4 regions of the Alkalibacillus flavidus genome follow, and region 2 is predicted to be linked to each of the others. Evidence: riboswitches for the same ligand, from Rfam matches in the RefSeq annotation. Region 2 holds a riboswitch; each other region holds the start of a gene.
The links. Region 2 has a riboswitch for S-adenosylmethionine ahead of ABID56_RS08835 (methionine ABC transporter ATP-binding protein). Riboswitches for the same ligand answer to the same signal wherever they lie in the genome.
Positions count from the first base shown of each region.

Region 1: linked by a shared signal. The riboswitch ahead of ABID56_RS00240 (5-methyltetrahydropteroyltriglutamate--homocysteine S-methyltransferase) and the one ahead of ABID56_RS08835 (methionine ABC transporter ATP-binding protein) in region 2 are both predicted to bind S-adenosylmethionine.
Region 3: linked by a shared signal. The riboswitch ahead of metX (homoserine O-acetyltransferase MetX) and the one ahead of ABID56_RS08835 (methionine ABC transporter ATP-binding protein) in region 2 are both predicted to bind S-adenosylmethionine.
Region 4: linked by a shared signal. The riboswitch ahead of ABID56_RS10855 (hypothetical protein) and the one ahead of ABID56_RS08835 (methionine ABC transporter ATP-binding protein) in region 2 are both predicted to bind S-adenosylmethionine.

Region 1 covers NZ_JBEPMX010000001.1:42,380-46,375, reverse strand. Annotated here, with positions in the region: gene ABID56_RS00250 (metallophosphoesterase) at 1-53, shown strand, start outside; gene ABID56_RS00245 (SCO family protein) at 174-767, shown strand; SAM riboswitch class I at 831-930, shown strand; partial or broken gene ABID56_RS00240 (5-methyltetrahydropteroyltriglutamate--homocysteine S-methyltransferase) at 1,008-2,112, shown strand; gene ABID56_RS00235 (PLDc N-terminal domain-containing protein) at 2,160-2,360, opposite strand; gene ABID56_RS00230 (hypothetical protein) at 2,489-2,842, opposite strand; gene ABID56_RS00225 (aminotransferase A) at 2,917-3,996, shown strand, end outside.
Region 2 covers NZ_JBEPMX010000008.1:80,784-84,779, forward strand. Annotated here, with positions in the region: gene ABID56_RS08825 (MetQ/NlpA family ABC transporter substrate-binding protein) at 1-139, opposite strand, end outside; gene ABID56_RS08830 (methionine ABC transporter permease) at 200-868, opposite strand; gene ABID56_RS08835 (methionine ABC transporter ATP-binding protein) at 858-1,886, opposite strand; SAM riboswitch class I at 1,990-2,095, opposite strand; SAM riboswitch class I at 2,185-2,293, opposite strand; gene ABID56_RS08840 (TlpA family protein disulfide reductase) at 2,390-2,818, shown strand; gene ABID56_RS08845 (thioredoxin family protein) at 3,396-3,728, opposite strand; gene ABID56_RS08850 (toprim domain-containing protein) at 3,730-3,996, opposite strand, start outside.
Region 3 covers NZ_JBEPMX010000017.1:31,839-35,834, forward strand. Annotated here, with positions in the region: gene ABID56_RS12485 (methyl-accepting chemotaxis protein) at 1-30, shown strand, start outside; gene ABID56_RS12490 (C45 family autoproteolytic acyltransferase/hydrolase) at 214-1,254, opposite strand; gene trhO (oxygen-dependent tRNA uridine(34) hydroxylase TrhO) at 1,439-2,413, shown strand; SAM riboswitch class I at 2,490-2,602, shown strand; gene metX (homoserine O-acetyltransferase MetX) at 2,693-3,730, shown strand; gene ABID56_RS12505 (O-acetylhomoserine aminocarboxypropyltransferase/cysteine synthase family protein) at 3,743-3,996, shown strand, end outside.
Region 4 covers NZ_JBEPMX010000012.1:12,940-16,935, reverse strand. Annotated here, with positions in the region: gene ABID56_RS10875 (ABC transporter permease) at 1-7, opposite strand, end outside; gene ABID56_RS10870 (ABC transporter ATP-binding protein) at 7-900, opposite strand; gene ABID56_RS10865 (TetR/AcrR family transcriptional regulator) at 918-1,535, opposite strand; gene ABID56_RS10860 (diacylglycerol/lipid kinase family protein) at 1,707-2,597, shown strand; SAM riboswitch class I at 2,640-2,744, shown strand; gene ABID56_RS10855 (hypothetical protein) at 2,898-3,272, shown strand; gene ABID56_RS10850 (hypothetical protein) at 3,516-3,996, shown strand, end outside.

The sequences.
Region 1 (3,996 bases), on a different contig from region 2:
TGTGCCGGCCGGAAATTAATACAATCACGCTTAAAACAGCGCAAACGGAATAGTCAAGAAATTGTAAAATCATTCACGGTCTTGTCACACTAAATATTTCTTTCCCGTGTTAAAATATGGACAACAAAACATCTTACGGTGTAAATCCTATATAAATTGGAGTTGATGAGATCATGAAACGTTTGAATCATGTCGTGATTTATAGCGTCCTTGCATTCATAACGATTCTCACAGCCTGTAATGGCAGTTCTGCAAGCGAATTGGAGACGGAACTTGATGTCGATGTAGAATCATTTGAATATACAAATCAAAATAACGAAACGGTGAGCTTGTCTGATTTAGAAGGCACTTATTGGGTGGCTAACTTTATTTTCACCAATTGTAATACCGTCTGCCCACCAATGACCGCGAATATGGCTAGTTTACAGGAAGAAGCCAATAATGCTGACTTAGACGTAAGATTTATCTCGTTCTCCGTTGACCCTGAAGTTGACGACCCAGACAAACTAAAAACTTTTAGCGAAAAATACGATGCTGATTATAGTAACTGGGACTTTCTAACGGGCTATTCGCAAGATCATATAGAAAGTTTTGCTGCGGATTCATTTAACACATTAGTCTCTAAAGTCGATGGACAACCACAAGTGAATCACGGCACGTCTTTTGCCTTAGTTAATCCAGACGGTACAGTCATTAAAAACTACTCCGGCACGAGCAAAGAAGCGATGGATGACATATTGAACGATTTAAAAACAGTCACACAATAATGTCATCTATCATTGACATTGCTAAATAGACAACGTATGACAACATTTAATCAATTGAATACATTCTTATCGAGAGAAGTGGAGGGACTGGCCCTTTGAAGCTTCAGCAACAGGTTTTCATAACACTGTGCTAATTCCAGTAGCAACGGCTAGAAGATAAGAAGAGAAATCTATGAACACAAAGCCTCTTCTTATTTTAAGAAGAGGCTTTTTTAAATTTCACAAAGTAAGGGATTTATCATGACAAACGAAACGATTCCATTCCGCGCTGACCATGTCGGCAGCCTATTAAGATCAGAGCGACTCCATCAAGCAAGAGCAGACTTAAAAGCAGGTCAGATCAGTGCTGATGGTTTGCGGCAAGTTGAAAATGAAGAAATTAATCGCATCGTCGACAAACAAATTGAAATCGGGTTACAAGCCGTGACAGACGGTGAATTCCGTCGTACATGGTTTCATTTAGACTTTATGGAACTTTTTAATGGTATGGAAGGCTACGTTCCTGATCAAGGCTACCAATTTGCCAATAATACGAAACCGAACGCTATAACGTCCGTAACACAGGACCTATTTCATTTAACCCTAATCACCCTTTATTAAAGACTTTAACGATTTAAACGAGATCGTCGATGGGCGTGCTGTAGCCAAGTTAGCGATTCCGATTCCGAATCAGTTTTTTAACGCAGGTATTCAAAATGAAGACATTTACCCTGATATTGAGACGTATGCTGACGACATTATTCAAGCTTACCAAGATGCGATTCAAGCATTTTATGATGCTGGCGTCAGGTATTTACAATTTGATGACGTCTATATCGCCGGCTTATCAGCGCCTGACATTCCATTTAATGATGGGGCACATTCGCGTGAGTATTTAATAGATTTAGCGTTACGTGTCGTGAACGGCAGTTTAAAATATAAGCCTGATGACCTTTACGTTACCACCCATTTATGCCGCGGCAATTACCGGTCAACTTGGGCTTTTTCAGGCGGTTATGATTTAATCGCGCCGACGTTATTAGCTCACGAAAACGTCGACGGGTTCTTTTTAGAATATGATGATGAACGGTCCGGTGGTTTTGAACCGCTGAAACATATTCCAAAAGACGGGCCTCGTGTTGTTTTAGGCTTATTAACCTCTAAAGACGGCGCTCTTGAAGATCGTGACACCGTGATTAGGCGTGTCGAAGAAGCGTCACAGTATGTGCCACACGACCAGCTACGCCTCAGCCCGCAATGTGGCTTTGCATCAACCCATCACGGCAACGAATTAACCGAAGACGAACAATGGGAAAAGTTGCGTTATATCGTTGGTTTAGCCAGTGACATTTGGGCGAATGAATGACACCAAAAAAGCGACCACGGCTCATCCTCCCGTGGTCGCTTCATCCATCAATCATTCCGAATGACTAAATACACAATGAATCCTAATACAGGCATAAACAATGTCCCAAATAACACAATCATCGCGTATTCATTGCTCTTACCTTTTCGTTTCGCATCTCGATACGACCAGATACTGGTCACTACATTCAAAACGAATAATCCTAAGCCAAACAATAAAAACAACAGTAAAAACACATCACTAAACATCGTCTCTCCCCTCTCCTCACACTATTATAAATAAATGTCATTAAAGATAAAAGATGTCTAGTGAAATAAATTGACACCGTATATTTTGACCGTATCAATTCTATGATAAACTTTAATCACTATGTCATTCATATATTACGCTTAGCTTGATGTGTTTGCCCGACTCTAGTCAAGACGTACATACTAGCACAATAGGTAAATAATCCACATCCCGCTATAAAGCTGGCGAATGCAAGCGTTGTTAAAACGGTATTCATTTGTAGGGTGTCACTAGCGACTTGTTGGTGAAATTGATTCACAGCGATTAATACAACCATAAACAACGTCGTAACACTCATCCAATAGGCTAAACTATAAGTTAACACTTGTCGTAACACACGTTTTACAACATATGTGATTGTTAAATAAATACTGGTTAACAGTATGAGCCATAGACTAATCATAGGCCAGTACGTCAAACTGAAATCGATCCACGCTTGCATATGCACCACTCCCTTATCTATAGCATAAGCAGCGTGCCTACGATTTAAACATTATCATAAGGTGGTCAACAATCATGGAACAATACTTAAACGAAAACGTTAAAAATTTAGCAATCTCGGGAATCCGTCAATTTTTCAACCTAGTATCAGGCAAAGACGATGTCGTATCACTAACGATCGGTCAGCCTGATTTTGCAACACCTGAGCATATAAAAGATGCGGCTAAACAAGCGCTTGATGACAATCGCACCGTTTATACGCCTAACGCGGGCATATTAGAATTGCGCCAAGCGATCGCTTCATACACACAAGAACGGTATCACTTACACTATGATCCTGAAGACGAAATTATCGTAACGGCTGGTGCATCACAAGCAATTGATATTTCGCTTCGGACTATTTTAGAACCTGGTGATGAAGTCATTTTACCTGGACCTGTATACCCTGGGTACGAACCATTAATTCGTTTAGCCGGCGCTACACCTGTACATGTTGATACACGTGATAACGGATTTAAATTAACCGCTGAATTAATCGATCCCTATGTGACTGATCGAACAAAATGCATTATTTTGCCTTATCCTTCAAATCCGACTGGGGTTTCCTTAAATGAAACGGAATTAAAGACATTAGCTGACTATATTCAAACAAAACCAATCTTTCTACTAGCTGATGAAATTTATAGTGAATTAACATATGACGGTGACCATGTGTCGATTGCACAATTTGAAGAGATTAGAAAACAAACAATCGTCATTCAAGGGGTATCTAAATCCCATGCCATGACAGGCTTCCGGATTGGGTATGTGTTAGCTGACCGCTCCATTCGTCAACATATGTTAAAAGCACACCAATACAACGTGTCATGTGCGACTTCAATTAGTCAATATGCTGCTTTAGAAGCACTAACCGCAGGGAAAGATGATAGCAAAGTGATGCGTGACGCGTATGGTGAAAGACGTCGATACGTGATCGATCGATTAAAACAAATGGGTGTTGACGTCGTTGTACCAGACGGGGCGTTTTACGTTTTTCCTAAAATTGAACTTCCTAACACAACATCATTTGAACTTGGTTTGCGTCTCGTGGATGAAGTGGGGTTAGCCTTAGTTCCTGGTGATGCATTCGGCAGTCACGGCCAAGGCTACATGCGT
Region 2 (3,996 bases):
TTAATTCAACTGGCTCATCACTGTTTCCGTTACTACCTTCATTACTACTATTGCTGTTACCATCAGCTTCGCCTGTTCCACAACCAACTAAGACGATAGCTAGTAATACTGTTCCTAAAAAGAATAATGTTTTTTTCATGTTAAAACTCCTCTTAAATTTGTTTCTATAATTTATCTTAACGAGTCCAATACTCATTAATTAACGGTGATCGATTCGTTTTGAAATCCAATCGCCAAGGAATTGGAAAATGAATACAATAACAACGATGAAGATCGTACAAGCTAAGACGACATCGTTATTTCGACGTTGGAACCCTTCCATATAAGCAAGGTCGCCTAACCCGCCAGCTCCAATCACACCGGCCATAGCGGTATAACTAATTAACGCAATCGCTGTAACGGTAATACCAGAGATAAGAGCTGGCATTGATTCTGGCAATAGCACTTTAAAAATAATCGTACGCGTTTTTGCACCCATCGCTTTTGCCGCTTCAATCACGCCTTTGTCAACTTCTTTCAAGCCAATCTCAACGAGTCTTGCATAGAAAGGTGCTGACCCTACAATGAGAGCTGGTAATGCGGCATTCGGCCCACGAATGGTGCCGAGTATAAAGTCTGTAAATGGGAATAAGAGTAAAATTAAGATAATAAACGGAATCGCACGCGATACGTTAACGACAGAAGCGACAATCGAATTAAGCGTTTGGTTTTGCCACAAATTCCCTTTAGCCGTTAAATATAGCAATAGTCCGAGTAATATACCGAGTACAAATGTGCCGAATACTGAAATGAACGTCATATAAAGCGTTTCATATGTGGCAACCCACATTTTATCCATTTCGACGTTTGGGAATAAATTACTCAACATGTTTAATCACCTCAACTTCTACACCTGTCGACATGACGTAATTCATCACGCTTTCAATCGTCTCGGGCTCTCCTTGGAATTCAACATAAAGCGTGCCGTAAGCCCCTTCTTGGGTCGGCGAAATCGAGCCTTGTAAAATGTTCACGTTGATATCAAATTGCTTCGACACATCACTGATCAACGCGCGTTTCGCATTATGTCCAACAAAATGTAATTTCACCACTTCGGAATGATCGTCAGATGTTATAAATTCTTTTAACTCATCGACCGACCCTTCTTGTGGGTTTAATTGTTGGACGAATCGTTTCGTCGTTTTCGATTGCGGATTCATAAAGACATCCAATACGTCCCCTTGCTCGACGACAGTCCCTTGTTCCATGACCGCAACACGATGACAAATCTTCTGTATGACGTGCATTTCGTGCGTAATCAAAATAATCGTTAAATCTAATTTTTCATTAATCGAAACGAGCAAGTCTAAAATGTCATCGGTCGTTTCAGGGTCTAATGCTGATGTCGCCTCGTCGCATAATAACACTTTCGGGTCGTTCGCTAGTGAACGAGCGATGCCAACACGCTGTTTTTGCCCACCACTTAGTTGCGATGGATACGATTGTTCCCGCCCTTTTAAACCGACGAGCTCGATTAATTCAAGTACTTGGCTTTCGCGCTCTGCCTTTGGAACCCCAGCTATTTCAAGTGGGAATGCGACATTTTCATAAACGGTACGTGACCAAAGTAAATTAAAATGTTGAAAAATCATCCCGATCTTTTGGCGTTCTAAACGTAATTGCGACTTGCTTAAGTCTGTCATATCTTGGCCATTTAAAATGATTTCACCGTCAGTCGGATCTTCCAATCGATTAATTAAACGAACAAAGGTACTTTTACCAGCACCGCTATAACCAATGACTCCAAATATATCACCCTTCTCTATATTGAGTGACACATTATCAACAGCTTGGACTGTTTGATCTTTTGTTTTAAACGATTTCGATAATTGTTTAATCGATATCACAAGCGTTCCCTCCTCGTTGTCAGTAACAAATCGTTCAAACATAAAAAAACCTTTCTGCCATATAAGAGAACAGAAAGGTTTGCAAGATGATTAACCAGTCGTTCTCTTATCTTTCAAAGCACATGCTTTGAAGGAATTAGCACCTATCATGACATCATGACGGTTGCCGGGCTTCACAGGGCCTGTCCCTCCACCTCTCTGGATAAGAGATTATGTTTTAATTCATTATCACGTTAGTCTATTAATGTATTGCTGAATAAAAAAACTTCCTTGTAAGAACAAGAAAGAGGTTTACTCCGTCTTATCTTACAATGCCTTCACATTGCAGGAATTAGCACCAATTATGAGCTTGTCATAACGGTTGCCGGGCTTCATAGGGCCGTTCCCTCCGCCTCTCTGGATAAGAAGTTCATTATTCAACTTTCAATGAATTGTATGTTAGCATAGGTATAGAAGAAGGTCAATTGTTTTTAAACAAAAAATTTTAATAAAGGACTGAGAGTATGAAAGCACCCATGTTTGAACTTCCGTATTTAGACAATCCGCATGAAACATTTAATTTAAATGATTATATTGGCAAGAAAGTGATTATTTTAACATTTTGGGTATCTTGGTGCCCTGATTGTTCTCGTGATTTACCGAAAAAAGAACAGTTTTATAAAACGATGCGCCACGACAACATCGAAATGGTTACCATCAACGTGCCTGGACGCGAACGCGATGAATCAGAAGCACACAAGTTCCAAGAGCAATTTTTAACACAACCTGTTTTGAAAGATAACGGTCGTGAGGTGTATGACCAATACGAGTCTGACGGTGTTCCTACAACAATTTTGATTGATTTAGAAGGTAACATAGTTGGGCACTTTGGCGATCAAGACGATTTCGTTGAAGTGATTAAAATCGTCGGCGACTATTTCCCAGCTCAATAATGTGAAACGAGGTTGGCACAAAGCCTAATTAAACAAAGTAAAACCCGAACAATTTTAATAAAATAAATTGTTCGGGTTTCCTGTTTGAATGACGCTTCATCAAAACACTTCGCTTGGTTCTTCGTGACATAAACTCAACATCGGCTCTGCTGGCGCAATCGCCGTGTTTCCTTTACCGGGGCACGGCTCGAGCCAGGCAACCTCATCGAATATGCTTCCTTGCAACTTGCACCGAGGAAGCCTGCTTCGAAGCGATACGAGAAGACGCAGGTGCATCCCTCGGGGGACAAAGGAACTTCGGCTAAGTACCGGACGTCCTGTCCGAACGCCGAAGTGACCCACGTCCTGTGCGCCTTCGTGCTGTTCCCGTGACGACCCGGACGGTCTAATGTCGACGTTGGTCACAAAAGCTGATTTCATAAGCTTCCTTGACTAATTCTGCGCCGAGTACTCGCAGGCGCAGAATTAGTCGACCAGGCGTCTACGTGTTTTGATTCCGCTTCATTAGTGCTTAGCTGAAATGATATCCAATCATTCGTCTTTTGCACAATTTAATGCCCTTCTGTCCCAGCCTTTTTTATGATGTCTCCGTTTTCTCAATCACTAAATACGGACCCATTTCTTTTAATAAATACGGCACGGAATGAAAGGTATATAATCGCTCAACCGCTTCACCTTGCTTCACAACGAGTAAACATGGCACACTCGTGATGTTATATTGTTGCATGAACTCAGGTGCTAGTGTCGCATTCAATTCATAAAATTTTTCATCGCCTAACGTTTCTTCGATATAATGTAGCATGCGTTTTGCCACTTTACACGTTCCACAAAACGGGCTGTTCACGAAAACAATATGATGTTGTTTCTTTCCGACCATGAATTGTGCCTGTTTACCATCTATTTCTTGCATGCTATTCCGACCCCTTCAGAAATTTAACCTTTACTTTAAAATTCGCTGCTTGTAATACTGACGCTATCACATGTTCCGGTGTATCTTCAACTTGTCGGTATTTTGCATCGACGTATAAATTTTGGGCATGGGATAATTCGTGATTTAATTGTTTTCTTAATTTTTTACCTGGTTCATCCGTATCGGTAAAAATATAAACATCTCGATCCAATAGATCGTAATTTTCAATCATTTCATCGATCGCAAACGGACTCACGGTTCCAAACGT
Region 3 (3,996 bases), on a different contig from region 2:
CGCGATGAAGTGAAAAAATTTAAAGTGTAAGTGAAAACAAGCTGTGGGCATGCCCACAGCTTGTTTTTGGTAAGATTATCTAACAATGTCGGAACATTGTTAGATAATCAGCTGACATTGTCAGATAAAGTAGCTGGATTGTTAGACATTGAATTAACATTGTTAGATAAAGTAGTTAGATTGTCTAACAATCGATTGAAACGGCAACATCTGTTAATCCATATGTGCGAAGGGTAGATCGGTGTCGACTTCGCCGTGCATGGTTGTTCGTTCAACATCTTCACCGCTTAACCAATCGGCGAAATTAAACGTCGTTACCTCAGCGTCACCACCGAGTGCGAACCAGACGCCTAAGTCTTTTGGAAAATAGACTGATGTGTGAATCGTGCCGGACCAGCTTTTGTAGTTATCGGCAAAGATACCGCCATCGCGGTCATTCATGAGTTGAAAGGCGATATCGGCAGGCATGTTTGGATAACGTTGGTCATTAATCGCCTCTTGTCGTTTGTAGGAATCGACTAAATGGTGACGGTTTTCGCTCGTCAGTTTTTCAAAATGATTCGTACAGACGTTGGCTTCCCTTACTGCAACGCCACGAGGGCTTGCTTCTACAACATATGTTTCACCATTTGGGTCAAGCAAAATATAACTAAATGCATTTCGGTGTGGCACTTCTTGTAGAAATTGCTTGGCTTCCTCGACGTTACGACAATTTTCTAAAATCATCCGTCCGATCATGTAACAGACAAATCCATCTTCAGGCGTTTTACGGTGTGTGAAATTATAAGCCATGACGAGTCCGTGTTCATTCATGCCATCCATGCGTCCCGTTAATCGTGATGTCGGCCCAATTGTCGCTAAACCTCCATCGTTAGGCTGGAATAAACTGAAGCGTCCTTCATACGTTTGCGGGTGGTAATCGTAGTTACGAATCATATAATCACGCTCGGTTAAAATCGAGCAGCCACTTCGATTGATCTCAACGCGGTATCCTCCAAAATCGCGAAGCACATCTTCCATTGGCATCTCTAACCCGTCGCGCAACCCTTCTAGTTCACGCCACATTTGCGGGGCGAAATCCATGAACTTTTGTTTCGTTTCTTCAATATTAATGTGAAACCGCGGTCGTCTAACATTCCAATGTTTCAAGCGGTTATGTATGATTTTCGACTCTTTTAAAGCTTGCCCTTGTTCAAAACCGAAATCGCCATGACTGCCACGGTATTGAACAATATGACTTTCGATTGGCTTCATCGTATCACCTCATTTTCACTGTCAAACATAACTCTATCACGGACTAGAAAACTTTTAAATGTGAACGCTTTTGAACACTTACGCAAATTGATTTCGTTGCTGAAATGGCTATGATATTATATAATACAGTGTTGATGAATTTAGCTAATTAATAAATAAAAAATATATAAGCAAGGTGGTCATTATGTCTAACAAGGATTACAGAGTATTGCTTTATTACAAGTACGTTCCAATTGACGATCCGGAAACGTTCCGTGATGAGCATTTACAATTCTGTTTCGACCTCGGATTAAAAGGTCGGATTTTAGTTGCTGAGGAAGGGTTGAACGGAACCGTTTCAGGTACAGTTGAACAAACGAATAAGTATATGGAAGCTTTGCGTGAAGATCCACGTTTTGCGGACATGGAATTCAAAATTGATGAAGCGGACGATCATGCATTTAAGAAAATGCACGTCCGTCATCGCGACGAAATCGTTAATTTAAGTTTGGATGAAGAAGAGGATGTGTCGCCGATCGAAGACACAGCTGAATTCCTCGATCCGAAAGAATTTTACGAAGAAATGCAGCGTGATGATGCGATTATTCTCGATGCGCGAAATGATTATGAATATGATGTCGGTCATTTCCGTGGCGCAATTCGTCCGGATATTCGTACATTCCGTGAATTACCTGAATGGATTAAAGAAAATAAAGACATGCTTGAAGGTAAACGTGTCTTAACGTATTGCACAGGTGGAATCCGTTGTGAACGATTCACTGGTTGGTTGAAAGAAGAAGGCATTGATGATGTCGGACAATTACATGGTGGTATCGTCACTTACGGCAAAGACCCTGAAGTGAAAGGCGATTTGTGGGACGGTCAATGCTATGTGTTTGATGAGCGCATTACAGTGCCGATCAATCAGGTTGAACATAATGTTGTCGGCCGCGATTATTTCACAGGTGAACCATGTGAACGTTATATTAATTGTGCAAATCCTGACTGTAACGAACAAATTCTTTCCTCTGAAGAGAACGAGCATTTTTATTTAAGAAGTTGCTCACCTGAATGCCGTACGCACCCTCGCAACCGTTATATCGAGGAGCACGGTTTAACAGAGGAAGAAGTCCAAGCTAAATTAGCGAAGATTGAAGCATCGAAAAAACAAGAAGTTTAATCTTTTTGTTGACGTTCGTATAACGGCATGGTAAGGTGCATATAATCAAATTAACAAAATTGTATAACAAATTAAACTCTTATCAAGAGTGGCTGAGGGACTGGCCCGACGACGCCCGGCAACCTTCAAACAACGGTTTGAAAGGTGCTAATTCCAGCAAAGCGAATGATTTGCTTTGGGAGATAAGAGAGACAAATGGATTCGTCTATTTACACCTCTCTATCTTTAAAAGATAGGGAGGTTTTTTTATGGTTTTGAAAGCGAAAGGATGACAGCAATATGAACCGAGTCACTGATCGTGTAGCTATTCCGAACGTGACGTTAGAGTCAGGGACGTTTCTTGAAGAAATTGAACTTGTTTATGAACGCGCTGGAACAAAAGGTAAACCCATCATCCTCGTTTGCCATGCTTTAACAGGCAATCATATCACAGTAGGTACAGAAGATTCCCCTGGATGGTGGCGAGGGTTAATCCATGAAGGAGGTTATGTTGATCTCGATCAATATGAGGTGATCACTTTTAATACATTAGGTGGATGTCATGGCTCTACAGGGCCCTTATCGCTAAGTCCAGAAACGGGCCAGATATATGGTGCTGATTTTCCGACTTTAACAGTCCGTGACTTAGTCGAGATTCAATTTTTAGCTTTAAAAAAGTTAGGTGTTCATCAACTCCATTCTGTTATGGGAAGTTCATTAGGGGGCATGCAAGTGCTGGAGTGGGCGGTGATGTATCCGTGGTTTATTAAATCGATTATTCCACTAGCAATTACTCCTCAGTTCAGTGATTACGCAATCGCGTTTAATCATATTTCGGCTCAAGCGATCCGCCAAGATCCTAATTGGCAGCAAGGAAAAATCCCGAAAGACGGACTTGGTTTAGCACGTTCGATTGGCATGATTACCTATCGTTCTGCGCCGTTATTCCAATCGCGGTTTAACCGAGAGCACGATGGTGATCAATATCAAGTCGTGCATTATTTAAACTATCAGGCAGAAAAAATTGCCGAACGTTTTGATGCGAATAGTTACTTAGTTTTGTTAGAGGCGATGAACAGTCATGATCTTAGTCGAGGACAGGGTGATTTAGAACAAATATTTTTTGATTGGCAAGTCCCTGTATATGCATTTGGTTTTGAACATGACTTGTTATATCCGCCAGAAGATATCCAAAAATTTATCCAAGATCTTCAAGCATTTGATAAGGAAGCCCGTTATATACATGTTGATACAGCATTTGGTCATGATGGATTTTTAGTTGAATTTGATCATTGGGGACCAGAAGTTGAAAAGGTCCTTCAACAAATAGATAAATAAGGAGCGATTAATATGAGTAATCAAGAACAGTATCGAGTCGAAACAATTGGAATTCACGGTGGTTTAGAAGCAGATCCAGCAACGGGAGCACGCGCATTACCGATCTATCAAACGAACTCTTATCAGTTCAATCATACAGAACACGCAGCAAATTTATTTTCTTTACAAGAAGAGGGCTTTATCTATTCACGTATTGGCAACCCAACAGTCGGAGTGTTTGAAGATCGAGTGGCTCAGTTAGAAGGAGGCATTGGTGCTTTAGCTTT
Region 4 (3,996 bases), on a different contig from region 2:
CACGCATTAACCGTCACCTCTATCCACTTCATAATGTCGCATGAATAAATCTTCTAATGTTGGCGGCGCACTTTCGATCTTCGTCACACCTGCTTGACCGATTGCTTGCATGACGTCACTCAACACGTCACGATCGACTTGAAATTGATAACCCCAGTCTGTTTCCGTCCATTCATAAATCCCGTCAGATTGAGGCAAAACAAGCGGGGCATCGGTTTCTACATACAAATGCGTACGCGTTAAATGGCGCAAGTCACTCATCGTCCCTGATTCAATCACGGCCCCATCGCGAATAATCGCAATCCGGTCACATAATTTCTCTACCTCTGATAAAATATGACTCGATAATAAGACACTTTTCCCTTCCGCTCGCTTCTCTAACACTAATTCTTGAAACATGCGCTCCATTAGCGGGTCTAAGCCAGAAGTCGGTTCATCTAAAATATACAAATCACAATCAGCCGAAAACGCTGCCACAAGCGCGACCTTTTGCCGATTCCCTTTCGAATACGTCCGACTTTTTTTCGTCGGGTCTAATTGAAATCGGTCCATTAATCGTTGCTTACGGTCCTGATCGACTGTTTGACCTCTCAACCGTATTAAATAATCAATCACTTGCCCGCCGGTTAAATTCGGCCACAAGTTCACATCACCTGGTACGTAAGCAATTCGTTTATGAATATCGACAGCGTCACGCCACACGTCTTGACCGAAAATCTTCGCCTCACCACCAGATGCTTTTAAAATACCTAATAAAATTCGAATCGTTGTGGATTTACCCGCTCCATTCGGCCCAATAAACCCGACAATCTCGCCTTCTCCCACATCTAAATCGACACCTGTTAAAACGTCGACATTCCCAAAGCGTTTCGTTAAATGACTCGTCTGAAGTACTGTCATCACAGTCTCCCCCCCTTTTACTGATAAAAAGCCGTTTTAAGTGTATTTAAATACGTTTCAAACTCTGTCGTTAAGGTAGCAAAATCGAGCGATGCAATCGACTCACCTTTAATTCGCTCTAACAATTGTTGTTGATACCCTTCAATCGACCAACGAATAAGCTCCATTGCTTTGTCGTGATCTAAATCATCACGAAACATCGTCAAGTCAACATTGTTATACAACGCTGCATAATTTCGTTCCTGCATCGTGTCGATTTGAGCCTTCGCGCCTTCTGGCAAAGGTTCTTCATGAATTAACATTTGTGCAAAAAAATAAAACATATAAGGCTGTTCATGTTGGACTTCTAACTTTAGAAGCGCTACTTGCCGCATCCGTTCGATAAAATCGGGTTCCGTAAAATCAATATGGGCTAAAAAATCATCTTGTATGACACCGATACAGTACTCGATGAGCGAATCAAACAAATCTTGTTTATTATGAAAATAATAAAACAATGTTCCTTTTCCTATGCCTGCTGTTTTAACGATATGATTGGTGGACGCTTTGTCGAACCCTTTCTCGGTGAATTCTTGAAGCGCTGCATTAATAATAGCCATTCGTTTGTTGCCATCTAACTGATCTAAAACTTTCAACAACCATCACCTCACTTATGTTTCGACCACTTTGGTCACATTATAATTCAACTGACCACTTCGGTCAACTTGTCTTTTAGTTAACATACTTATAAATTTCCATAACGTTATAGGATATTGTTTCAATTTTTTCAGAAAGGGAAATTATGGTGGTAACAGGGAGGTAATGACATGACATATCGTCACGCATTATTTTTATTCAATGGCAATAAAGATGGAGCAGAACGTGAAGCGATGCTAAGACAAATCATGCCGGCATTATCGGCGCACGTTAAAGAGATTAGCCTCATCCAAACGTTGGCTGAAGATGAACTGAAAGAACAGTGCCGCCAAGTCCACCATTATGATCTGCTCATTTTGTACGGGGGCGACGGGACTTTACATACAGCGGTGAATGAGTTAGCGGAAACAGACAATGTGCCACCGATATTATTATTACCTGGCGGGACGTGTAATGATTTTTCGAGAACGCTTGGCTTGCCTCAAAACCTTAAAAAATTCGGTGCTCTATTAGACAACCATACAATTCAAGACTTTGATATTGTCAAGATTAATGACCACTACTATACGAATTTCGCTGGTATGGGACTCATCACAGATGCGTCTGAAGGCATTGATGAAGAGCTAAAAGAATCGTTTGGCACGTTAAGTTATTTTATAAGTGCAATTCAGTCTTTCCAAGAAGGTGACACGAAACGGTTTTATGTGACATCTGAAGATGGAGACTATGAAATCGATGCAGCGATGTTGCTCGTGATGAACGGGTATTTTATCGGGACTCACCATTTTCCAATAGATGATATCTCAGTCAACGACAGCTTGTTAGATGTCATCGTCGTGGAAGAATCAAATATGAATACGATTAAAGAATGGCTATCCTTGAAAAATGTGTTTAGCCGTTCAAAACAAATCGAGCAAATTCGCCATTTCCAAACGAGGGCGATTAATGTCCAATCTGATCAATCATTAGAAGTCGATACCGATGGGGAAACGTACATCACGACGCCTGCTCGCATATCTGTTGGCGAGACAAAGCTACGCTTTATTGTGCAAAAAGACTAATATTAGACATTCGATTCAATATTTGTTAAACTAATGGTGGACATATTATCAAGAGTGGGTAAGAGAACTGGCTCTAAGACCCCACGGCAACCTGACAAACGTTAAGGTGCCCCTACCAGCAGGTGACTATCACCTGGGTGATGAGTGATATTGAGCGGTAAGTGAAGCCTGTCATTCGATCACCGAGTGACAGGCTTTTTTTATGTCTAATTCGATGAAAGGAGGTTCGAACGTGACGCTCATCCCAATCAATCGCTTGATAATTTGTCGTCATTCACGATAAAAAGGAGCGATGTTTAAATGAGTTTTGCGAAATCGATGTATATGAAGCATGCTGATGCGAGCCAAGTGGTGTCCGTTGCGGCACGAGTCCTTCAAGAGCGACTGAATGAAGAATATTACAATTGGGCTATCACGCATCGTCGTGTTGAAGCTGAACGTGACGATGTACTAGATGAAATAGGTGAACACGAAACAAAACCCTATTATTTATTCACATTATCCAAAAACGCGAAAGAACAACTAACCTTTACCATTACCGAAGATGCTGTTTTGAAGTTAAAAGAACTCGGACCAGACGCTTTCGAACATTATTTACGCTATGAAGCGATCGTAGCCGGCCTTCCCCACAACGAACGTGACCCTGATGCTCATAAAGCAGAATGGGAGAAATAAAGGCATGCACCTCACCCGCGCTAACTATTTTAGCGCGGGTATATTTATAGCACCTCTTCAGTTTTGAGATAACTCCTTATATTTATTTCATAAATGAGCGACCTTTTGAAATAACTAAGCGGAATTATTTAATAACTTAAGCTGGATAAAAAATCATGCAATAAATTTACGACTTTCAACACTTTGTGCAGTCAAAATATGTTATGATTAGGTTGTAATTATTTAGGAGAGGGGAATACAAGTATGAAAAGACTTCTAGTCACTGCTGTTATTGCACTCGTTGTCTTATTAGCAGCATGTGGAGAAAGTCGCAGCGATAAGGAAGTGGTGGTCGACGCATTCGATGGCCTTATGAACGCCGAAAGCTACCAGTCGTCATCTAGTTTAGATTTTGAATTAAACGGTGACATGAACGACCCGATGTTTAATCAATTAACGAGCGTGATTAACGATTTAGAATTACAAGTGGATCAAACATATGATTCGAATCAACAATTACAAGAAGCTGTATTAGACGTCAGCGGTTCAATGCCACCGTTTACGTTAGACTTTAAACTTCCATTCTTGCAAGATCTTGAAAACCAAACGATGTATATGAAAACCGACAGTTTAACAGAGAGCCTGGGCATGATGTTCCCAGTCCCTGAAGAAGCTAAAGGTAAATTAATCAAAATGGACTTACAAGAGATGCAAAACGTCGAAGGTCAAGATATGCCGGAAATCG